Regions from separate parts of the Pseudomonas sp. HOU2 genome, predicted to be linked through region 2. Evidence: predicted binding sites of a transcription regulator. Region 2 holds the regulator's gene; each other region holds the start of a gene.
What was found. Region 2 encodes sigma-54, which starts transcription at its own class of promoters, with help from an activator protein. Its sites were predicted from a motif close to ANTGGCATNNANNTTGCTNT; they were not measured.
Positions count from the first base shown of each region.

Region 1: the regulator sigma-54 is predicted to act here: its motif matches at 3,809-3,828, upstream of flgB (flagellar basal body rod protein FlgB).
Region 3: the regulator sigma-54 is predicted to act here: its motif matches at 2,019-2,038, upstream of ABV589_RS23925 (circularly permuted type 2 ATP-grasp protein).

Region 1 is NZ_CP160398.1:1,642,642-1,650,183, reverse strand. Features, by position in the region: gene ABV589_RS07390 (flagella synthesis protein FlgN) at 1-311, opposite strand, end outside; gene flgM (flagellar biosynthesis anti-sigma factor FlgM) at 360-686, opposite strand; gene flgA (flagellar basal body P-ring formation chaperone FlgA) at 847-1,608, opposite strand; gene ABV589_RS07375 (chemotaxis protein CheV) at 1,691-2,623, shown strand; gene cheR (protein-glutamate O-methyltransferase CheR) at 2,670-3,497, shown strand; gene flgB (flagellar basal body rod protein FlgB) at 3,869-4,276, shown strand; gene flgC (flagellar basal body rod protein FlgC) at 4,280-4,723, shown strand; gene flgD (flagellar hook assembly protein FlgD) at 4,739-5,464, shown strand; gene flgE (flagellar hook protein FlgE) at 5,495-6,826, shown strand; gene ABV589_RS07345 (ribonucleoside-diphosphate reductase subunit alpha) at 7,511-7,542, opposite strand, start outside.
Region 2 is NZ_CP160398.1:4,332,510-4,340,051, reverse strand. Features, by position in the region: gene mlaE (lipid asymmetry maintenance ABC transporter permease subunit MlaE) at 1-657, opposite strand, end outside; gene ABV589_RS19500 (ATP-binding cassette domain-containing protein) at 657-1,466, opposite strand; gene ABV589_RS19495 (KpsF/GutQ family sugar-phosphate isomerase) at 1,742-2,716, shown strand; gene ABV589_RS19490 (HAD family hydrolase) at 2,716-3,240, shown strand; gene lptC (LPS export ABC transporter periplasmic protein LptC) at 3,249-3,821, shown strand; gene lptA (lipopolysaccharide transport periplasmic protein LptA) at 3,808-4,353, shown strand; gene lptB (LPS export ABC transporter ATP-binding protein) at 4,353-5,078, shown strand; gene ABV589_RS19470 (RNA polymerase factor sigma-54) at 5,266-6,759, shown strand; gene raiA (ribosome-associated translation inhibitor RaiA) at 6,833-7,141, shown strand; gene ptsN (PTS IIA-like nitrogen regulatory protein PtsN) at 7,154-7,542, shown strand, end outside.
Region 3 is NZ_CP160398.1:5,260,486-5,268,027, reverse strand. Features, by position in the region: gene ABV589_RS23930 (alpha-E domain-containing protein) at 1-564, opposite strand, end outside; gene ABV589_RS23925 (circularly permuted type 2 ATP-grasp protein) at 577-1,986, opposite strand; gene ABV589_RS23920 (ribonuclease E inhibitor RraB) at 2,481-2,828, opposite strand; gene ABV589_RS23915 (hypothetical protein) at 3,042-3,275, opposite strand; gene speE (polyamine aminopropyltransferase) at 3,532-4,407, opposite strand; gene ABV589_RS23905 (PLDc N-terminal domain-containing protein) at 4,645-4,836, opposite strand; gene ABV589_RS23900 (hypothetical protein) at 4,908-5,438, opposite strand; gene ABV589_RS23895 (ankyrin repeat domain-containing protein) at 5,653-6,171, opposite strand; gene ABV589_RS23890 (long-chain-acyl-CoA synthetase) at 6,269-7,542, opposite strand, start outside.

The DNA.
Region 1 (7,542 bases), 2.7 Mb from region 2:
TGGCACTGGGCAATCAGGTCGGTCAGCACGTCGCTCTGAGCCAGCAACTGGTCGCCAATGCTCGAGTGGCTGGCCAGTTGCTCCAGGCCCTGACGGTCGAGCGGCAGGTTGAGGCTGGCGAGGATTTCGCTGCGCTTGCGGCCATGCTGTTCAAGCAGAATGATCAATGCCTGTTTGCGCGCCAGAATATCTTCGAGCAAAGGCATGTCGCGACCGTGCAAGGCGAGGGACTCGGTTTGCAGTAACTCCAGCAATTGTTGAGCTGGAGCAAAGTCGTCGGTGATCAGTTGCAATAAATTAGTGTCGTGCATGGCTGGCCTTGGGTTCTAAGCGTCCAAAAGCCTGGCGCCGGCAAAAGCCTAGCGCTGGGCTTCGAAGTTGAGCAGTTTGCTGGCTACACGGTTGCTGTCGACTTTATAGCTGCCATCGGCAATCGCTGCTTTCAACTCGGCCACGCGGGCTTTGTCGACGGCAGGCTGATCGCGCAGCTTGTCAGTGACCTTCTGCAACTGTTGAGCCTCATTGCTGAGGTGTACCGATTCCCCGCTTTTTGCGGTACTGGCCGTTTCGGCCTGGGTATTCAGCGGCGCGGAGGTGCCGGATTCGGCGGTTTCCTTGGCGTTGCTGGTACGTGTACTGCCCGTAAGTGACGAGGAGCTGTTCAAACGGCTGAAATCGATGACCATGTTAAAAACCTCTGGGAATTTGGACGCTTGCCATGTTCTCGGCCATTCCCTGGAAAACTTTAGGCTCACTTTGCAATGAGCTGCATGTGCCGAAGCGTGTTCTGCTTCGGCACAGTTTAGGGAAGCGTCGAGATCGGCGCCAGTTTTCTGCCTGAGCGTTTTACATGGCCACTTCCACCTGGCCCGGTGCGATGACTTGCGCCTTGATCACCCGGTTGGAATTGAGGTTTTTCACCCGGATCTGTTCTTTCAGACCGCCATTGGCCAGGGCTTCGCCGGGCATGCGCACGGCGAGTGTGCCGCTGCGGGCGATGATGACCACCTGATCACCCTTGCGCACCACTTCAGCCTGTTCCAGATGCACCAGAGTGATCACCTGATCGGCGACCGTTGGTCGGGTTAATTTCTGCCCGATGGCTTCATCCACCGACGTCAGGAAACCCTGATTGATCTGGCTGATGTCGCGTTCACGCAAGGTCACGTCCTGCGGCTCGATAATTCCGGCGCGTTTCAGCGGGCGGGTGGTGGTGACAATCTCGCGAAACAGGCGGACTTGAGCGGGCACGAACACCGTCCACGGCGAGCTTCCCTCGCATCGCACCTTGACCGTAACCCGTCCCAGCGGGCGTGCCGGACTCTCCAGCGACGCTGTCAATTCCTTGTCGCACATAGGCATGCGCATACGCGGGTCGAGCTGGTTGACCTCGATTTCGTAGCGACCTTCCGTTTGACTGGTAGCCAGATAGTCTTCTACGGTGAACTCAAGAAAGCCCTGGGTGACGCCGATAAGCATGTCAGGCAAGGTAACCGTATCAGCACCGGCAGGGCTGCCAGCGAAAAACAAGCAGACGGCAGACGTCGCGCACAGCGCTTTGCGGGTGCGGGAGGTCAGGCGTCGGAAAAATGTCGTTTGAGCGTTCATACGAGTTAAAAAGCAAGCGCCGTGCCGTTTAGCAATGAATGTGCGTCGCAACAACACTTGGCGTTGGTGTAGGAGTCTGGGCATGGCTGGTGTAATGGATTCGGTGAACCAGCGCACGCAACTGGTAGGGCAGAATCGCCTGGAGCTGTTGTTGTTCCGTCTCGACGGTCAGCAGCTCTACGGAATCAACGTGTTCAAAGTGCGGGAAGTGCTGCAATGCCCGTCGCTGACGTTGATGCCCAAGTCCAGTCCTGTCGTGTGCGGGGTGGCGAATATCCGGGGGGCGACCATTCCGATCCTTGATCTGGCAATGGCGACCGGTTCTGGGGCGTTGAAAGACAAGAACAGTCCGTTCGTGATCATCACGGAGTACAACACCAAGACCCAGGGTTTCCTGGTCCGCTCGGTGGAGCGCATCGTCAACATGAACTGGGAAGAGATCCATCCGCCGCCCAAGGGCACGGGTCGCGATCACTACCTGACCGCTGTGACTCGGGTCGACAATCAGTTAGTCGAAATCATCGATGTCGAGAAGGTGCTGGCGGAAGTCGCGCCGACGCCGGAAGCGATTTCGGTCGGCGTGGTGGATGTCGAGACCCAGAGCAAGGCGTTGTCGCTGCGGGTGTTGACGGTCGATGACTCGTCGGTGGCGCGCAAGCAGGTCACGCGTTGCCTGCAGACGGTCGGGGTCGAGGTGGTGGCGCTGAACGACGGCAAGCAGGCACTGGATTACCTGCGCAAGCTGGTCGATGAGGGCAAGAAGCCGGAAGAAGAGTTCCTGATGATGATTTCCGACATCGAGATGCCGGAGATGGACGGGTACACCCTGACGGCGGAGATCCGCAGCGACCCGCGCATGCAAAAGCTTCATATCATCCTGCATACTTCGTTGTCGGGGGTATTCAATCAGGCGATGGTCAAGAAAGTCGGTGCCGATGACTTCCTGGCCAAATTCCGTCCTGATGACCTGGCATCCCGGGTAGTCGACCGGATCAAAGCAGCAGATATCAGCTAGGGACCTTTTGTCCCTGGCGGTCAACACGATTTAAGAGGCGGCATCATTGTCTACGGGTAATTTGGATTTCGAACAATTCCGGGTCTTCCTGGAAAAAGCCTGTGGCATTTTGCTCGGTGAAAACAAGCAGTACCTGGTCTCGAGCCGTCTCAACAAACTGATGGAGCAGCAAGGCATCAAGTCCCTGGGTGAGCTGGTACAGCGCATCCAGACCCAGCCGCGCAGCGGTTTGCGCGAGCAGGTGGTCGATGCCATGACGACCAACGAAACCCTGTGGTTTCGTGACACCTATCCGTTTGAAGTCTTGAAGAACAAGGTGCTGCCCGAGGCGATCAAGGCCAGTCCCAACCAGCGTCTGCGGATCTGGTCGGCGGCGTGCTCGTCGGGGCAGGAACCGTATTCGCTGTCGATGTCGATCGATGAGTTCGAGCGCAGCAACCTCGGTCAGTTGAAGATGGGCGTGCAGATTGTTGCCACGGACTTGTCCGGCAGCATGCTGACCAACTGCAAGACCGGCGAGTACGACAGCCTGGCAATCGGTCGCGGTTTGTCCGCCGATCGTCTGCAGCGCTACTTCGACCCGAAAGGGCCGGGGCGCTGGGTGATCAAGGCGCCGATCAAGAACCGGGTGGAATTCCGTTCGTTCAACCTGCTCGACAGCTACGCGAGTCTGGGCAAGTTCGACATCGTGTTCTGCCGCAACGTGCTGATCTACTTCTCCGCCGAGGTGAAGAAAGACATCCTGTTGCGCATTCACAGCACGCTGAAGCCGGGCGGGTATCTGTTCCTTGGCGCTTCCGAAGCGCTGAACGGTTTGCCGGATCATTACCAGATGGTCCAGTGCAGCCCGGGGATCATCTACCAGGCGAAGTGATTGCATCGGCAACAGCAAAAAACGGCAGGCCCGCAAAGGCCTGCCGTTTTTTTGTGCCCGATGAATTTCTCCCTGACACCACAAATCCCTGTGGGAGCGGGCTTGCCCGCGATAGCGTCGTGTCAGTCGATTTAGATTAACCAGACATACCGCCATCGCGGGCAAGCCCGCTCCCACAGGGTTTCAGTGTTGGCTGATAGAAGGCAGTCAAGCGGCAGAAAAGCGGCATTCGGCGGAAACCGGTTGCCGCTTTTCTGGCATTGCCGCTTTGCCGATGCCCCGCAAAGCCCCGGTTTACGGGGGTTGTTCTGTTTGGCACGCGCCTTGCTAAAGCTCAGGTACGAAAAACCGGTCACCCGAAGGTTCCCGACATGAGCATCAGCTTCGATAAAGCGCTCGGCATTCACGAAAAGGCATTGGGCTTCCGCGCCCAGCGCGCTGAAGTGTTGGCCAACAACATCGCCAACGCCGATACCCCGAATTACAAGGCTCGGGATCTGGACTTCTCCAAAGTGCTTGAAGCACAGACCCAGAAGAACGCCAACGGCACCATTGCCCTGAACATGACCAACAGCCGTCACATCGAAGCTGAAGGCCTGGGCAATGGCGACGAGTCGCTGATGTATCGCACGCCGATGCAGCCTTCGATCGACCAGAACACCGTGGACGCTCAGCTTGAGCAGTCGAACTACGCGGAAAACGCAGTCGGCTTCCAGGCCAGCTTCACCCTGCTCAACAGCAAATTCAAAGGGCTGGTGTCAGCCCTGCGCGGAGAGTAATCCATGTCCCTGTCCAGCGTTTTCAACATTGCCGGCAGCGGCATGAGCGCACAAACCACGCGTCTGAACACCGTGGCTTCGAACATCGCCAACGCCGAAACCGTTTCGTCGAGCATCGATCAGACTTACCGCGCCCGTCACCCGGTGTTCGCCACCATGTTCCAGGGCGGCCAGAACACCGGCAGCAACTCGCTGTTCCAGAGCCAGGACGCCGCAGGGCAGGGCGTGCAGGTACTCGGCGTGGTCGAAGACCAGAGCAACCTCGAAGCGCGCTACGAGCCGAACCATCCGGCCGCTGATGCCAAGGGCTATGTCTACTACCCGAACGTCAACGTGGTGGAAGAAATGGCTGACATGATTTCCGCGAGCCGGTCGTTCCAGACCAACGCCGAAATGATGAACACCGCCAAAACCATGATGCAGAAGGTACTGACCCTCGGTCAGTAATAAGGGGCGACTGCCATGAGCGTTACCGATACCACCAGCAGCCTGAGCATGAATGACATCCTGGCGAACTCGTCGAAAAAGACCAGTTCGACCGCCGATGGCATTGCTTCGGCCACGAACAGCTCCACCGGCGGCCAGGCCCTGGGCAAGGACGCGTTCCTGCAACTGCTGGTTACCCAGTTGAAGAACCAGAATCCGCTCGACCCGCAGGACAACAGTGCCTTCGTCGCGCAGTTGGCGCAGTTCAGCAGCCTTGAGGGCATTACCACCCTCAACAGCACCGTCAGTTCGCTGGCCGGCAACTACAACTCCTCGCAAGCCTTGCAGGCGTCGTCGCTGGTCGGTCGCAACGTGATCGTGCAGACCAACAGCGTTCAGATGGACGACCCGAGCAAAGGCATGACCGGTTCGGTCACCGTTCCGTCGTCGATTGCCGGCGGCACGGTCACCATCACCGACAGCAGCGGTACGGCGATTCGCACCATCGACCTGGGCAGTCGCGCAGCCGGCAACGCGAGCTTCACCTGGGACGGCAAGGACAAGGACGGCAATCTGGTCAAGGCCGGCACTTATACCGTCAAGGCCAACGCATCGATCAATGGCACTTCCACCGACCTGGCGACCTACCTGCCAGCGACGGTCACCAGTGTCACGATCAGCCAGACCGGTGGCGAGCTGATGCTCAACCTGTCCGGCAAGGGCACCGTTGCCCTGTCCAAAGTACAAACCATTGGTATATAGAGCCGACTAACCGGCACAAAGGAGTGGAATATGTCTTTCAATATCGGCCTTAGCGGTCTCTATGCAGCCAACAAACAACTGGACGTGACCGGCAACAACATCGCCAACGTCGCGACCGCCGGTTTCAAATCGTCCCGTGCAGAATTCGAAGACGTCTACTCGGCCACTCGCCTGGGCAGCGGCAGCAAGGTCATCGGCAACGGTGTGCGCCTGGCCAACGTCTCCCAGCAGTTCACCCAGGGTGACATCAACAACACCGGCAACGTGTTGGACATGGGCATCAACGGTTCCGGTTTCTTCACCATGAGCAACAACGGCGCGATCACCTACACCCGTGCCGGTACGTTCAAGGTCGATAACAACGGCTTCATCACCAACACCGACTACACCTCGCGCCTGCAAGGTTATGGTGTGGATGCCAACGGCAAGATCATCAACGGCGTGTTGACCGACCTGAAGATCGACACTTCGAACCTGGCGCCGAAATCGACTTCGCTGGTGACTTCGTCCATCAACCTGAACTCGTCGGCACCCGTGATCGACGACACAGTGGCGGCAGGCAAGTTCGACCCGGCAAAACTCGAAACCTACACCAAGTCCTTCAGCACGCCTATCTATGACTCTCAGGGCAACTCGCACGTCATGGATCAGTACATGGTGAAAACCGGCCAAAACACCTGGAAAGTCTACACCCTGGTGGACGGGCGCAATCCAGATGCAACCGGCAGCGATCCAACCAAGACCGCCCCGACTGCTTCGACACTGACGTTCGACAGTTCGGGCAATCTCACTCAGGTCAGCACGCCTAACCCGGCAGATCCGACTAAGCCGATCATCAGCAGCGACTTGAAGCTGACCGGCTGGGTACCGGGTAAAGTGATTGACGGCACCTTCACGCCTAACGGCGCGTCTGCCAACGCCAATGGCGTGACCATTTCCATGGCCAAGACCACTCAGTTCAATGCTGATACCGCGCGTTCGATCCCGACTCAGGATGGTTATGCCACTGGCCAGATCACCAACCTGACCATCGACGGCACCGGTACGCTGTTCGCCAACTTCAGCAACAACCAGAGCAAGGCCATCGGCCAGGTTGCGCTGGCCAGCTTCACCAACGAACAAGGCCTGCAGGCGGTCGGCGGTACCAGCTGGAAAGAGACTTTCGCTTCGGGTATCCCGGGTTACGATGCACCGGAAACCGGTACCTTGGGTTCAATCGCTTCCAACTCGCTGGAAGAGTCGAACGTTAACCTGACCAACGAGCTGGTGGATCTGATCAAGGGCCAGAGCAACTATCAGGCGAACGCCAAGACCATTTCGACCCAGAGCACCATCATGCAGACCATCATTCAGATGACCTGATTGCGGTTTCTGGTTGTGCAAGGGAGCCCCTCTTTTTGAGGGGCTTTTTTGTGGACGGCTATCGGGTGGCGGTGGTTTTGATTGGGTGAATATCCGTTGCTTCGGATGCTGCGGCTGGCGGTTTCGCCCTTACGGCGAGTCACTTTTGCAGACGCCCAAAAGTAACCAAAACGCTGGGCCCCGGCGTACGGCCCTCGCTTAGGCTCGGGTTCCTTCGCTGCGGGATTCATCCGGGGGCATCGCCTACGGTTTGCTTCGCTGCACCTCCTCTCGATGTGTTTGGCTGCGCCAAACGGTCGCTGCGCTCCCACCCCCCGGATAAACCCCTCCACTCAGCCTGCCGACGGGGCCGGTACGGCAAGATCAAGAGCTGCAGCCGAGCTTGCGCTCATCCTGTTGAGTGGTGAAAAGCGGATGCGGTGGTCTGTTGATTTGTGTGGGAGCCAGCCTGCTGGCGATGGCGGCCTGCCAGATGTACTCATCCTCTGTAGGAGCTGCCGAAGGCTGCGATCTTTTGATCTTTGGCTGTAGCAGTAAAGATCAAAAGATCGCAGCCTCGTTCTACTCGACAGCTCCTACAAATAAATGGCGGACAAAAGAAAACCCCCGACAAACCAGAAGTCTGTCGGGGGTTTCTTTTGTCTGGAAGAATCAGGCGTCTCGCGACGCCTGACCCGGCTCAGCTTATTGGCAAGCTTCGCAATCCGGCTCGTCGA
Region 2 (7,542 bases):
CCAGGTCACGACGAAGGCGAAAACGATACTTTTGATGACGCCGTTGAGCACATCGCTGGTGAAGTTCACGCTGTTCTGCATGTTCGCCCAGTAGGAGCCTTCATACACGCCAAGCCAGTCGACAGCCACCCACGAACCGCCCCAGATCCCCACCACGCTGAAAATCATCGCCAGTACCGGCAGGGAAATGAAACCGGCCCACAGACGCGGGGCAATAATGTATTTGAGCGGATCGACACCGATCATTTCCAGGCTGGAAAGCTGTTCGGTGGACTTCATGTTGCCGATTTCCGCGGTCAGCGCCGAACCGGCACGCCCGGCAAACAGCAACGCCGTCACCACCGGTCCCAGTTCACGCAGCAACGTCAGGGCGACCATCTGCCCCACGGCCTGCTCCGAACCGTAGCTCGACAGAATACTGAAGCCCTGCAGCGCCAGCACCATACCGATGAAAATCCCCGACACGACGATGATCACCAGCGACATCACGCCAACCGAATGCAGTTGCTTGACCAGCAGACCGAATCCGCCGCTGATGCCGCCGCGACCGAGCAGGGCGTGAAACAGGAACAGGGTCGCGCGACCGAACACCGCGACGGCGTCGATCGCCGCCTCGCCGAACCGGCGCACGCGTTCTATCAATGAAATTCTGCGCATCAGCGCTTCCCCAGAAGATCTGCGCGGTAATCCGTCGCTGGAAAATGATACGGCACCGGGCCATCGGGGTTGCCGGTCATGAACTGGCGAATACGCGGCTCATCCGAATTCATCAATTCGTCCGGCGTGCCCTGCCCCAGCACCTGACCATCACCCACTACATAGATGTAGTCAGCGATGCTGGCGGTTTCGGCCAGATCGTGAGAGACCACGATACTGGTGATTCCCAACGCGTCGTTGAGCAGACGGATCAGGCGTACCAGCACGCCCATGGCGATCGGATCCTGGCCGACGAAAGGCTCGTCATACATGAGAATCTGCGGATCGAGCGCAATCGCCCGGGCCAGCGCCACCCGGCGCTTCATGCCGCCGGACAGCTCGTCGGGCATCAACTCGATGGCACCGCGCAAGCCGACCGCCTGCAATTTGAGCAGGACGATGTCGCGGATCATTTCATCCGGCAATTGGGTATGAACGCGCAGGGGGAACGCGACGTTCTCGAAGACATCGAGATCGGTGAACAGCGCGCCGCTCTGAAACAGCACACCCATGTGCTTGCGCGCATCGAACAGATCACTGCGCGACAGTGTCGGCAGGTTCTGGCCGTTGACCCAGACTTCGCCGCTGGAAGGACGCAACTGCGCACCCATCAAGCGCAACAAAGTGGTCTTGCCGCACCCGGAAGGTCCCATGATGCCGGTAACCTTGCCACGCGGGATGCGAATATCGACGTTATTGAAAATGCTGCGCGCACCGCGCTTGAAGGAGACTCCCTTCAGCTCGACCGCGTAGGCGTTATCGGCACTCATCTAAACTCCTTGCGATGCAGCCTCTCACTCGGACGCCTGGCTTTCCTTGGAAAGCACATACCTCCCGGGCAGGCCGAACTGGCGGCGAACTATATCACTGCAAAGGCCAAGCGCCCAAGGCCCATGCCCCTCTGTGTTCAGCGACATGACAGGCCCGCCCGCGCTTTTTCAGGGTTTTGGTGACAAGGAATGACAAAGCACGACGAACTTGCGTGAGGCTTTTCAACATAACCGCTATAATCGCCGCCTTTTCATCGGGCTATACGATTTCTGACATGAGCCAATCCAGCGACCTGATTCAATCGGCACAACGCACCATCCGCCTCGAAGTGGAAGCCGTACAAGGCTTGTTGCCCCATATCGACGCCGATTTCGTACGCGCTTGCGAGATGATTCTGGCCAGCAAAGGCCGTGTGGTGGTGGTCGGCATGGGCAAATCCGGGCACGTCGGCAACAAGATTGCCGCAACCCTGGCCAGCACCGGCACCCCGGCATTTTTCGTCCACCCGGCCGAAGCCAGCCATGGCGACATGGGCATGATCACCCGCGACGACGTGATCCTCGCCCTCTCCAACTCCGGCTCGACCAACGAAATCGTCACCCTGCTGCCATTGATCAAGCGCCTCGGCATCCAGTTGATCAGCCTCACCGGCAATCCGCAGTCGCCGCTTGCCAAGGCCGCCGAAGTCAATCTCAACGTTCACGTCGAGCACGAAGCCTGCCCGCTGAACCTGGCACCGACCTCCTCGACCACTGCGGCGCTGGTCATGGGTGATGCCCTGGCGGTGGCGCTGCTGGAAGCGCGCGGTTTCACTGCCGAAGATTTTGCTTTTTCGCACCCGGGCGGCGCTCTGGGTCGACGCCTGCTGCTGAAAGTGGAAAACGTCATGCATGCCGGGCAAGAGCTGCCGCAAGTGCAGCGCGGCACCCTGCTCAAAGACGCGCTGATGGAAATGACCCGCAAGGGTCTGGGCATGACCGCGATCGTTGAAGCCGATGGCAAGCTGGCCGGGATCTTCACCGACGGCGATTTGCGCCGCACCCTGGATCGCAGCATCGACATCCGCAGCGCCACCATTGACCAGGTCATGACCGCACACGGCAAGACCGCACGGCCCGAGATGCTCGCCGCCGAAGCGCTGAAAATCATGGAAGACCACCGAATCAACGCACTGGTGGTCGTGGACGAAGAAGATCGCCCGATCGGCGCCTTCAACCTCTCCGATCTGCTGCGTGCAGGAGTGATGTAATGACCACCGATCTGCTGCAACGCGGCAAAGCGATCAAACTGGCGGTGTTCGACGTCGACGGCGTTCTCACCGACGGGCGCCTGTACTTCCTCGAAGACGGCAGCGAATTCAAGACCTTCAACACCCTCGACGGCCAGGGCATCAAGATGCTGATGAATGCCGGTGTCGAAACCGCCATCATCAGCGGCCGCAAGACGCCGGTGGTTGAACGCCGGGCGAAGAACCTCGGCATCCCGCACCTGTTTCAGGGCCGCGAAGACAAATTGGTGGTTCTGGACGGTCTACTGGCGCAACTGGGCCTAAGCTATGAACAGGTCGCCTACCTCGGTGACGATTTGCCTGACCTGCCGGTGATCCGCCGCGTAGGCCTGGGCATGGCCGTCGCCAATGCCGCCGATTTCGTGCGCGAACACGCCCATGGCGTCACTCGGGCCCGCGGTGGCGAAGGTGCCGCCCGTGAATTCTGCGAATTGATCCTGCGCGCCCAGGGCCGCCTCGATGCGGCCAACGCCGCGTACCTGTGAGCCAGACCATGTTTAGCAAAAAATTTCGCAACTTCCTGCTGTTCGGCTGTATCGCTGCCATGTTTGCGGCGGTCGGCTACTGGAACATCAGTCCGGAACGGTTCCTCGACAAACCTGCGGTCAAGGTCGAAGACACTGCAATCGACTGGTACGCCACCAACACGCATACCCTGCAATACCTGCCGGACGGCAAAGTGCAGTACGAAATGACTTCGGACAAGGCCGAACACCTGAAGGCCACAGACGTGACGCTGGTCACCAAACCGGACCTCAACATGTATCGCGGCACCGAGTTTCCATGGCACGTGACCAGCGAGCGCGGCGAAGTGAATCCGGACGGAACGCAGGTAGAATTGATCGACTCGGTACGCATCAAGCGCACCGATGAAAAGAACCGCGACACCCTGATCACCAGCACACGCATGACGGTGTTCCCTCAGCAGCAATATGCGCAGACCGAGCAACCCGTTAGAATCGACGGCGCTGGCGGTGTATCGACTGGCGTGGGAATGAAGGCGTATTTGAAGGACAGCAGGATACACCTGCAATCGAACGTAAGAGGACAGTATGAGGCTCGTTAAAACCCTCCCTATTTTGCTCAGTCTGGGCGCAGCACTGGGAAGCGTGAGCGCCTGGGCTCTGCCGAACGATCAGCAGCAACCTATCCGCATTCAGGCCGACGACGCCCAACTGGACGACAAGAATGGCATCGCCACCTATAAAGGTGACGTGATCATCACCCAGGGTTCGATGATCGTTAAGGGCAATACGGTGACCATCACCCGTACCCCGACCGGTGATATCGACGTGGTGACCTCGGTGGGCAACCTTGCCTACTTCGAGCAGTTGCAGACTCAGGGCGACAAAAAGCCGGTACAAGGCTGGGGCGTGACGATCCAGTACCACGCCGCGCAAAACCGCGTCGTGCTGATCGACAAGGCCAAGGTTGTCGACAAGGACAACAACACCACTCAGGGCGAGAAAATCGTCTATGACACAGTGAAGAAGCTGGCCAGTGCCGGTCGCGCTACCGGTAGCAAAGTCACCGAAGCGCGTCCGCGCATCGACATGGTGATCCAGCCGAAGAAGAAAACCGACGAGAAGACCCAGTAATGGCAACTCTGAAAGCCCAACACCTGGCCAAGGCCTATAAAAGCCGCCAGGTTGTGCGCGACGTCAGCCTGTCGATCGACAGCGGCCAGATCGTTGGCCTGCTCGGCCCGAACGGCGCCGGCAAGACCACCTGCTTCTATATGATCGTCGGTCTGGTGCAGGCCGATCAGGGTCGCGTGCTGATCGATGATCTGGACGTCAGCCATCAGCCGATGCACGGTCGTGCCAAGGCCGGTATCGGCTATCTGCCGCAAGAAGCATCGATCTTCCGCAAACTGTCGGTGGCCGATAACATCATGGCCATCCTCGAAACCCGCACGGAACTCGACAAGGCCGGTCGTCGCAAGGAACTGGAAAGCCTGCTGCAGGAGTTCCACATCAGCCACATCCGCGACAACCTCGGCATGAGCCTGTCCGGTGGTGAACGCCGCCGGGTGGAAATCGCCCGCGCCCTGGCGACCGCACCGAAATTCATCCTGCTCGACGAACCGTTCGCCGGTGTCGACCCGATTTCGGTTGGCGACATCAAGCAGATCATCCACCACCTCAAGGCCAAGGGCATCGGTGTACTGATCACCGACCACAACGTGCGTGAGACCCTGGATATCTGCGAAACCGCCTACATTGTCAACGACGGTCAACTGATCGCCGAAGGCGATGCGGCGACCATCCTTGCCAACGATCTGGTGAAGGAAGTGTACCTGGGCCACGAGTTCCGCCTCTAAGCGAATAGTGCCCGGTGAGCCGCCCGGGCGCTGTATCGATTCAAGCAGGATTTAATACGCTTTAATTGTTACAGCGCTCTAGGCAAACACGACAGTTTCAGGCATATAATTTGCTTAAGTTTGGCGCTCCGGCGCCCTGTAGTGGATGGCGCATGCGCGCCGGCGAATAAGGTGTTAAGCCCCTGCCATGAAACCATCGCTAGTCTTGAGAATGGGCCAGCAGCTGACGATGACACCGCAGCTGCAACAGGCCATCCGCCTGCTCCAATTGTCGACCCTGGACCTGCAACAGGAAATCCAGGAGGCCCTGGAATCCAATCCGATGCTCGAACGCCAGGAAGAAGGCGACGACTTCGACAACTCCGATCCTTTGGCCGACAACGCCGAACAAAAACCCAACACCGACATTCAGGAACCCTCCTATCAGGAAACCGCCCCGACGGTGGACAACCTGGAAGATGGCGAATGGAACGAGCGCATTCCTAACGAACTGCCCGTTGATACCGCTTGGGAAGACGTCTACCAGACCAGCGCCAGCAGTCTGCCCAGCAGCGATGACGACGAGTGGGACTTCACCACCCGCACCTCCGCCGGCGAAAGCCTGCAAAGCCATTTGCTGTGGCAATTGAACCTGGCGCCGATGTCCGACACCGACCGCCTGATCGCCGTGACCCTGATCGATTGCATCAACAATCAGGGCTACCTCGACGAAACCCTCGAAGAAATCCTCGACGCCTTTGATCCGGAGCTCGACATCGAGCTGGACGAGATCGAGGCCGTTCTGCACCGCATTCAACAGTTCGAACCCGCCGGCATCGGCGCGCGCAACCTCGGCGAATGCCTGTTGCTGCAACTGCGTCAGCTCTCGGCCAAGACCCCGTGGCTCAACGAAGCCAAACGTCTGGTCAGCGATTACATCGATCTGCTCGGCAGTCGTGACTACAGCCAGTTGATGCGGCGCATGAAGCTTAAGGAAGACGAGCTGCGTCAGGTCATCGAACTGGTGCAAAGCCTCAATCCACGCCCGGGCTCACAGATCGAATCGACCGAAGCCGAGTACGTGGTGCCCGACGTCATTGTGCGCAAGGACAACGAGCGCTGGCTGGTCGAATTGAATCAGGAGTCGGTGCCCCGTTTGCGGGTCAACGCGCAGTACGCCGGCTTCGTCCGTCGCGCCGACACCAGCGCCGACAACACCTTCATGCGCAACCAGTTGCAAGAAGCACGCTGGTTCATCAAGAGCCTGCAGAGCCGCAACGAAACCCTGATGAAAGTGGCCACCCAGATCGTGGAGCATCAGCGCGGTTTCCTGGAGTACGGCGACGAAGCCATGAAGCCGTTGGTCCTGCACGACATCGCCGAAGCGGTAGGCATGCACGAATCGACGATTTCCCGGGTCACCACACAGAAATTCATGCATACCCCACGGGGCATTTATGAACTGAAATACTTTTTCTCCAGCCATGTAAGCACCTCCGAAGGCGGTGAATGCTCGTCCACGGCGATCCGCGCGATCATCAAAAAACTGGTTGCAGCGGAAAATCAGAAAAAGCCGTTGAGTGACAGCAAGATCGCTGGTTTACTGGAGGCACAAGGCATTCAGGTGGCTCGCCGCACCGTCGCCAAGTACCGTGAATCCCTAGGGATCGCGCCTTCGAGCGAACGCAAGCGGTTGATGTAAGCCACGTTACAGCGTTCCAGTGGCAGGCTGTTCGGCCTGCCGCTTTATGCACTGGCAACGAAGGAGAAGCTGTATGCAAGTCAACATCAGTGGACACCAACTGGAAGTTACCCAACCTCTCCGTGAATACGTTGAGCAGAAGCTCAAGAGGCTTGAGGGACATTTCGACAAGATCACCAACGTGCAAGTCACGATGTGCGTCGAAAAGCTCAAGCAGAAAATCGAAGCCACCTTGCATATCCCCGGCAGCGAAGTGGTCGCCAACGCAGAAGATACCGACATGTACGCTGCGATCGACTCACTGACCGACAAGCTGGATCGCCAACTCAAAAAGCATAAGGAAAAGACCCAGAGCCTCCTTCAGGGCGCGACAGGTCGTTAACACCCCCAACCCATGATCCGACTTGAAAGTATCCTGACCCCCGGCCGTTCCCTGGTGAACGTGCCGGGCGGCAGTAAAAAGAAAGCCCTCGAACAGATTGCCAACCTGATCGCCCGCGAAGTGCCGGATCTGGAGATGCAAGATGTCTTCGAAGCGCTGATCGCCCGTGAGAAACTCGGTTCCACCGGTTTCGGCAACGGCATCGCCATCCCCCACTGCCGCCTCAAAGGCTGCGAAGCGCCTATCAGCGCTTTGATGCACCTTGAAGCGCCCATCGATTTCGATGCAATCGACGGCGCACCGGTTGACCTGCTGTTTGTCCTGCTGGTCCCGGAAGCCGCCACCGATGCTCACCTGGAATTACTGCGCCAGATCGCCAGCATGCTCGACCGCAAGGAAGT
Region 3 (7,542 bases), 930 kb from region 2:
ATCGCCAGCCATTTCATAGCGCGCATCGAGCAGGCGCAGCGTGTTGTCAGCACGCTCGATGAACGTCCCCAGACGAATGAAACGGAACGCATCGTTGCGCATGATCGTGCCGTAGGACGCGCCCCGGAACAGGTGCGAACGTTCCTTGATCCACTCGCAGAAGCGGCTCATGCCGTAGCGGCTGAGGCCTTGCTCGGCAATGCCGCGAATCTCCAGCCAGGTGGCGTTGATGTTCTCCCACATGTCCGCGGTGATGCGCCCGCGCACCGCATGCGCACTGGCGCGCGCTGCGCCGAGGCAGCTGTAGATGCTCGCCGGGTTGGCTGCGTCAAGGGCGAAGAAATGCAGCAGGCGTTCGGCATGCAGTTCGCCGTGACGCTCCAGGTAATCGTCGAGGGTGCCGGTGATCAACAGCGGCATGGCCAGTTCGTGCAAACCGTCGCCGCGACCGTCCTGCGGCATCAGCGACAGCGAATAGCTGACATCGAGCATCCGTGCGAGGTTTTCCGCCCGCTCCAGGTAACGCGACATCCAGTACAGATCCGAGGCAGTTCTACTTAACATGGCAAGCTTCCTTCAATCCTCGACCACCCAGGTGTCCTTGGTTCCGCCGCCCTGAGAGGAGTTCACCACCAGGGAGCCTTCACGCAGGGCGACACGGGTCAAACCGCCGGGCACAACCCGGGTTTCGCGGCCAGACAGTACAAACGGACGCAGGTCGATATGGCGCGGCGCAATGCCGTTTTCGACAAAGGTCGGACAGGTCGACAGCGACAGCGTCGGTTGCGCAATGTACGCGTGGGGCTTGGCCTTGATCCGCTCACGGAACGCATCGATCTGCGCCGTGGTTGACGCCGGCCCCACCAGCATTCCGTAACCGCCGGAGCCCTGGGTTTCCTTGACCACCAGATCCGCAAGATTGGCCAGTACATGGGACAGTTCCGAGGGGTTACGGCACTGCCAGGTCGGCACGTTCTTCAGGATCGGTTCTTCGTCGAGGTAGAAACGGATCATCTCGGTGACAAACGGGTACACAGATTTGTCGTCCGCCACGCCAGTACCGATGGCATTGGCCAGCACCACGTTGCCCGAGCGATAGGACGACAACAGCCCCGGCACACCGAGCATCGAGTCGGGGTTGAATGCCAGCGGATCGAGGAACGCGTCGTCGAGACGGCGGTAGATCACGTCCACCGCTTTCGGCCCGTCGGTGGTGCGCATGAAGACCTTGTCGTCGCGCACGAACAGGTCGGCACCCTCCACCAGTTCAACGCCCATTTCCCGTGCGAGGAAGGCATGTTCGAAGAACGCACTGTTGAAACGCCCCGGCGTCAGCACCACCACGCTCGGATCGTCGATCGGGCTGGAGCTTTTCAGCGTGTCGAGCAACAGGTTCGGATAGTGGTCGATGGGCGCGATGCGCTGGGCGGCGAACAGTTCGGGGAACAGGCGCATCATCATCTTGCGGTCTTCGAGCATGTAGCTCACGCCGCTCGGGGTGCGCAGGTTGTCTTCGAGCACGTAGTAGGTGCCGTCGCCATCGCGCACCAGATCGACGCCGGAAATGTGCGAATAGATATCGCGATGCAGATCCAGGCCCTGCATCGCCAACTGGTACTGCTCGTTGGCCAGCACCTGTTCGGCGGGGATGATCCCGGCCTTGATGATGCGCTGCTCGTGATAAAGGTCGGCGAGGAACATGTTCAACGCCTTGACCCGCTGGATGCAGCCGCGCTCGACGATCCGCCACTCGCTGGCGGGAATGCTGCGCGGAATGGTGTCGAATGGAATCAGGCGCTCGGTGCCCTGCTCATCGCCATAGAGCGTGAAGGTAATCCCGGCCCGGTGGAACAGCAGATCGGCCTCGCGTCGCCGTTGTGCCAGCAACTCGTCAGGCGTGTCCGCCAGCCAGCGGGCGAACTCGCGGTAATGCGGGCGGACCTGGCCGCCGGCATCGTACATTTCATCAAAATAGGTGCGGATCATGCCGTACTCCTTGTCACCCGGACCTACAGGCCTTCGCAAGGCCCGTGCCATCGGCATAAACGCTTTGATTTCAATCGCTTGGATAATCACGCCGCAAGCACCGCACCATTCCTGTGCGGCAAATGCCCCAAGCGGATTGCCCCCGCTTCATTGCGACGCATTGCATCGCCTATCACCAGCATAGTCAGAGTTGATTTCACTGCTTGCGCCGGGCTGCGGATAATCCGCGCATCCGCTGCAAACTTCCCACAAGGGAGGCTGCAGCCCACCTGATCCGGACTGCCCGTGCAGTCCCCGCAGGCCGTGACCCTGACCGGTTTCCTCTCCTTATCGGTCTTCCCTTTCAGCCACCCTCTCCGGTGGCTTTTTTTTGCCTTTCTGAAATGTTTTGAAAGCAAAAGCAAAAGATCGCAGCCTCCGGCAGCTCCTACCAATCACCTGTAGGAGTTGCCGAAGGCTGCGATCTTTTGACTTTAAAAAAGCTAAACCAGAGATCAGTTCAGACGATGGCGGTTGCGCACCTCCTGCTTGACGCCCCAGCCTTCGATGATGCCGCCCAGCGGCTCGACCACGGCAGAGAAGCCCTGCTCGAAATCGCCAATGTCGTCATAGGTCGCGTACATCACTTTGCTCAATTCCAGCGACCAGGCGCCATCGTCGCGCGCACTGACCTGGGCATTGATGGATTCACCACGAAATTTGCCTGCCGCCCTGCGCGCCCGCTCCTCGTCCGGGAAAATGGCGTAGAACTCGATGGGATGGAATCGGGAAAAGTCGAAACCGCCTTCTTTCATGCGGCGCAGAACATTGCTGCTGATGTCTTCTTGATAGGCTGTGCTCATGAATCGTCCCCCTCGGATAGATGGATAGACTTTCCGTATTCCCGCCCCGGGCCTTACAGGCCAAAAGTACATCGGCAAACGGGTTGCCGGCGGGAAACAAGCATGTAGCTGACAAGACCAGACCTTAGCGATCGTTTCGCTGATCTCGCTTGCAGATTAGCCCCAAGGTAGAGCTGCTGCCAAGGCCTGGTTGCTTCGGATGAAAGGAAGTTTTCAGATTGGAGTGATGCTGCGGATTTCGATGCTGTTCTGGGTTTTCAGGCTTTTCGCCCCGGCGTCGGGGGTGCGCCCTTCCAGATCGTTCAGATCCAGTTCGGCGGCCACGGGCAGAAGCCGTTCCTTGATCAGGCGTGCAGCCTCGTCGTCGCTGGGGCATTCCGCGCGCTCGAACACCTCATCGACAATTTCACCATGATCGTCCACGAAAGTGACTTTCCACTTTTGCATCGGTGCCTCCTCGATCAAACCCGCAAATGGGCTTACATCTATCTCGACTTTTGGCGAGATTGATCGTTCAAAAGGATTGCGGCGCACGAACATGAAAAAAACATCATTTTCATGACTGGAAAAATTTTGTGCCGAGGGAGCTTGCTCCCGCTGGGCTGCGAAGCGGCCCCAAAATATTTAGAAATCGCAGATTTTGTGAGTGCTGCGCACTCAAGCGGGAGCAAGCTCCCTCGCCACAAGGAATCCATCGACCTGGTCAGTCGTTGCTGGGCTTGTTGATCGCCTGCAGCACGTACTGTGGCAGCGCGAATGCGCCGATGTGGATTTCCGGGTTGTAGTAGCGAGTGACGATGCCGCTGCCGATGAAGCGCTGTTGCAGGGTTTCACGGCTCAGCTTGCGGTAGGCCGGGTTGGTCGAGCCCCAGGCGAAGGTCATCGAACCGCCGATGTAGGTCGGCACGGCCGCCTGATAGAAGTGCCAGTCCGGGAACAGGCTGCGCAGGCGGCCGGCGGTGGTCTTGACTTCATCGATCTGCATGAACGGCGTGCCGTTCTGGGTCACGAGGATCCCGCCTTCGTTCAGGCAACGGTGGCAGGCCTGGTAGAAGTTCTCCGAGAACAGCACTTCGCCCGGGCCGATCGGGTCGGTGGAGTCGGAGATGATTACGTCGAATTTTTCCGTGGTGGTGGCAACAAAACGCATGCCGTCGTCGATCACTAGGTTCAGCCGTGGGTCGTCGTAGGCGCCCTTGGAGTGGTTCGGCAGGAATTCCTTGCACATGTCGACCACAGTACCGTCGATCTCGACCATGGTGATGTGCTCGACGCTGGCGTGCTTGGTCACTTCGCGCAGCATGCCGCCGTCGCCGCCGCCGATGATCAGCACGCGCTTGGCGGTGCCGTGGGCGAGGATCGGCACGTGGGTGAGCATTTCGTGGTAGATGAATTCATCGGCTTCGGTGGTCTGGATCACGCCGTCCAGCGCCATTACCCGACCCATGCGCGGGTTCTGGAAGATCACCAGGTGCTGGTGTTCGGTGCGCACTTCGTGCAGCAGTTTTTCCATGCGAAAACGCTGGCCGTAGCCTTCGTAGAGGGTTTCCAGGTACTCGCTGGTCTTGGTGACGGTCATGGTCAAGTGCTCCGATGAATGCGCGGGCGTCGATCGTGGGGACGATTGCCCGGGAAAGGCGCGCATTCTACGTTGCCGAAGATGACAGGTCGAACCTCTGTTCATCGGCAATCCGCATAACCTTGTGGGAGCTGGCTTGCCAGCGATGCAATCAACGCGGTCTGTCAGTGAATCCGCTGCGATGCTATCGCTGGCAAGCCAGCTCCCACAGGTTATGGGGTACTTTCAAAGTTGTGGTCAGACCCGCACGTTGCCCCGTGGCCCGGCGATCGCCCAGATGATCAGGCCCAGTACCGGCAGGAGGATGATCAGCAGGACCCAGAGGATTTTCATCCCGGTCTCGGCGCCGCTTTTCAGTACGTTGATGATGGCCCAGATGTCGAGGGCAAGAATGATCAGGCCAATCAGACCGTTGAACGTGGAACCCATGGTGTCGCTCCAGAATAGTGGCATGCACTTTTAGGATAGACGGTCGCGCGCAGGGTTCCCTTTTATTGCGTTCAGACGTGAACGGCGACCTTCAGCGCTTCCAGCGAAGGCGCCGCAGCGATGCCGACTTCGGCGCACAGTTCCAGCACGCGCGGCACGTCATTGCCGTAGACCAGCACCACTTGCAGCTCGTCGTCGAGCAACTGGCTGAAGTTCATCAGCGTGTAACCGCCGTTTTCCTTGTTCAGGCTGCTCATCTGCACCTGGATGCGGTTGAGTGCGGTCAGCGCTTCGGTCTTGGCCAGTTGCTTGGGCTTGAGGTTGAAATCCACGCCCGGACCGAACGAGGCGACGATCTGCGCGAACAGGTCAGCGTAGGTATCAGCCTGGAACAGCACGGTTTCCGGCAGGCTGCCGACCACCACCCACTCGCCCAGCGGGATCGGGAAGCTGTCGTCGTAGTTGATGTCCGGGTTGGCCGCCAGGAAGGCATCGGCATCAGCGTAGGCCTGCGCCGCTTCGTCGGCCACGTTCAGGATCTCGTCCTCGCCCATGCAGCCGGAGCTGATTTTGCTGATGAGTTCGACGAGGGCGGCTTTCATGAGGGTAGATCCTGTGGAAGGTTGAATTTGAGGGCGCGGAGGATAGCGCATTGCAGCCTCAGGCTGCACACAGAACAACTGTGGCGAGGGAGCTTGCTCCCGCTGGGGCGCGAAGCGGCCCCAAACAGTGATTTCACCATTTTTACCAGCGCTGCGCACTGGAGCGGGAGCAAGCTCCCTCGCCACAGGATTCACATCAACTGGAGAATCGAGTTCAGGCCAGCAATTTTTCCAGCTGCGCCGTGGTATCGACCGCGCCCATGGTGCGGGCCGCGTCCAGCGCGGTGACGCCATTGGCATCCTTGGCTTGCGGATTCGCACCTTTGCCGATCAGGTAATCAACGATTTCAACACGGTTGAACATCGCCGCCATCATCAACGCGGTACGACCATCGAAGGACGAACCTTCAATCTCCGCGCCCGCCTCCACCAACGCCTTGACCACCGCAAGGTCACCTTTGAACGCGGCACCGGCAATCGGGCTCTGGCCATTACCGTTGCGCATTTCCGGATCGGCCTTGTGCTTGAGCAGCACCTGTACCGCATCGACGTGACCGTAGTAGCTGGCGAGCATCAGCAGGGTGTCGCCCTTGCTGTTTTTCAGGTTGACCGGCAAACCGGCGCTGATCAGCCGATCAAGCATCAGCGCATCACCTTCGCGCGCCTTGTTGAACACCTGCTCGGTGAATTCGGCAGCTTCTTCAGGGGTCATCTGGCGGCTTTGGTCAGACATGGGGCAACTCCACTTTCGGTTATTCGCAAAGCCGACAGTTTCCCGAGCGCGACCATAGCTGTCACCCCCTTTTTCTCAAGTCGTGCCATAGCCAACCTCAATAACGATATTTGCCCTGATGAATATCGGCCAGAACTGCGTCCGTCACCTGCACGTAAGTCTGGGTGCCGGGCAACCACGCGTAGATCGGGTCATCGCCCGTCTGGCCGGGGTCGAAGCCTTCGTTTTTCAAGCGGGTCTTCTGGTATTTGAAGGTTCCGGTGGTTTCCATTTTCACCTTCACCCGCAGGAACAGCGGTACCGCATAGGCCGGCATGCGCTGACGGGCGAATGCGAGCAATTCGGTGAAATCCAGGGTCGCCAGTGACTCGGCGGGCGTGATTGCCGCCATGCCGGCACGACCATTGGTGTTACGCACTTCGACACCGTAGGCGACGGCCTCGGAGATATGCGGGTGCTGCAGCAACAGGTTTTCCACTTCAGTGGTCGAGACGTTTTCGCCCTTCCAGCGATAGGTGTCGCCGAGGCGATCGACGAACTGCGCGTGGCCGAAACCGATATTGCGCAGCAAGTCGCCGGTGTTGAAGAAGCGGTCGCCCTTGCTGAACACATCGTGCAATACCACCTTGGCGGTTTTCTGCGGATCGGTGTAACCGTCCAGCGGGGCTTTTTCGTCGATCCGCGCCAGCAACAGACCCTGCTCGCCTTTGTTGACCTTGCGCATGAAACCATCAGCGCTGCGCAACGGCTGCCCGCTGTCGTGGTCGTAGGCCACCAGTTCCCAAGCCATCAGCGAAAAACCGATGGTGTTGTCGAAATTGAGGATATTGCTGAAGCCGATGTTGCCGTCGCTCGCCGCGTACAGCTCACAGATGTGCTCGACGGCAAACCGGGTCTTGAACTCGGCCCAGGCGCCGGGGCGCAAACCGTTGCCGATCATCTTGCGCACCGCGTGACGGCTGTCATCGGCGCTGGCCGGTTGATCGACCAGATAACGGCACAACTCGCCGACATAGCCGAGGGTGGTTGCGTTGTAGCGACGCACGTCCGACCAGAACTGGCTGGCGCTGAACTTGCGGCGGATCGCAAACCCGGAAGCGCCATTGATCGCCGAGCCCCAGCACACACAAAGGCCGGTGGCGTGGTACAGCGGCAAGGTGCAATAGACGACATCGTCGGGGCCCATGTTCAGGGCGATCATGCCGAAGCTGGCGGAGCTGCGCATCCAGCGCCCGTGCTTGAACACGCCGGCCTTGGGCAGACCGGTGGTGCCGGAGGTGTAGATGTAAAAGCACGGATCGTCGAAGAACACTTCGCCGCTGCTGGGCGGGTTGTCACCGGGCGCATCGGCGCTGGCACTGATCAGGTTGA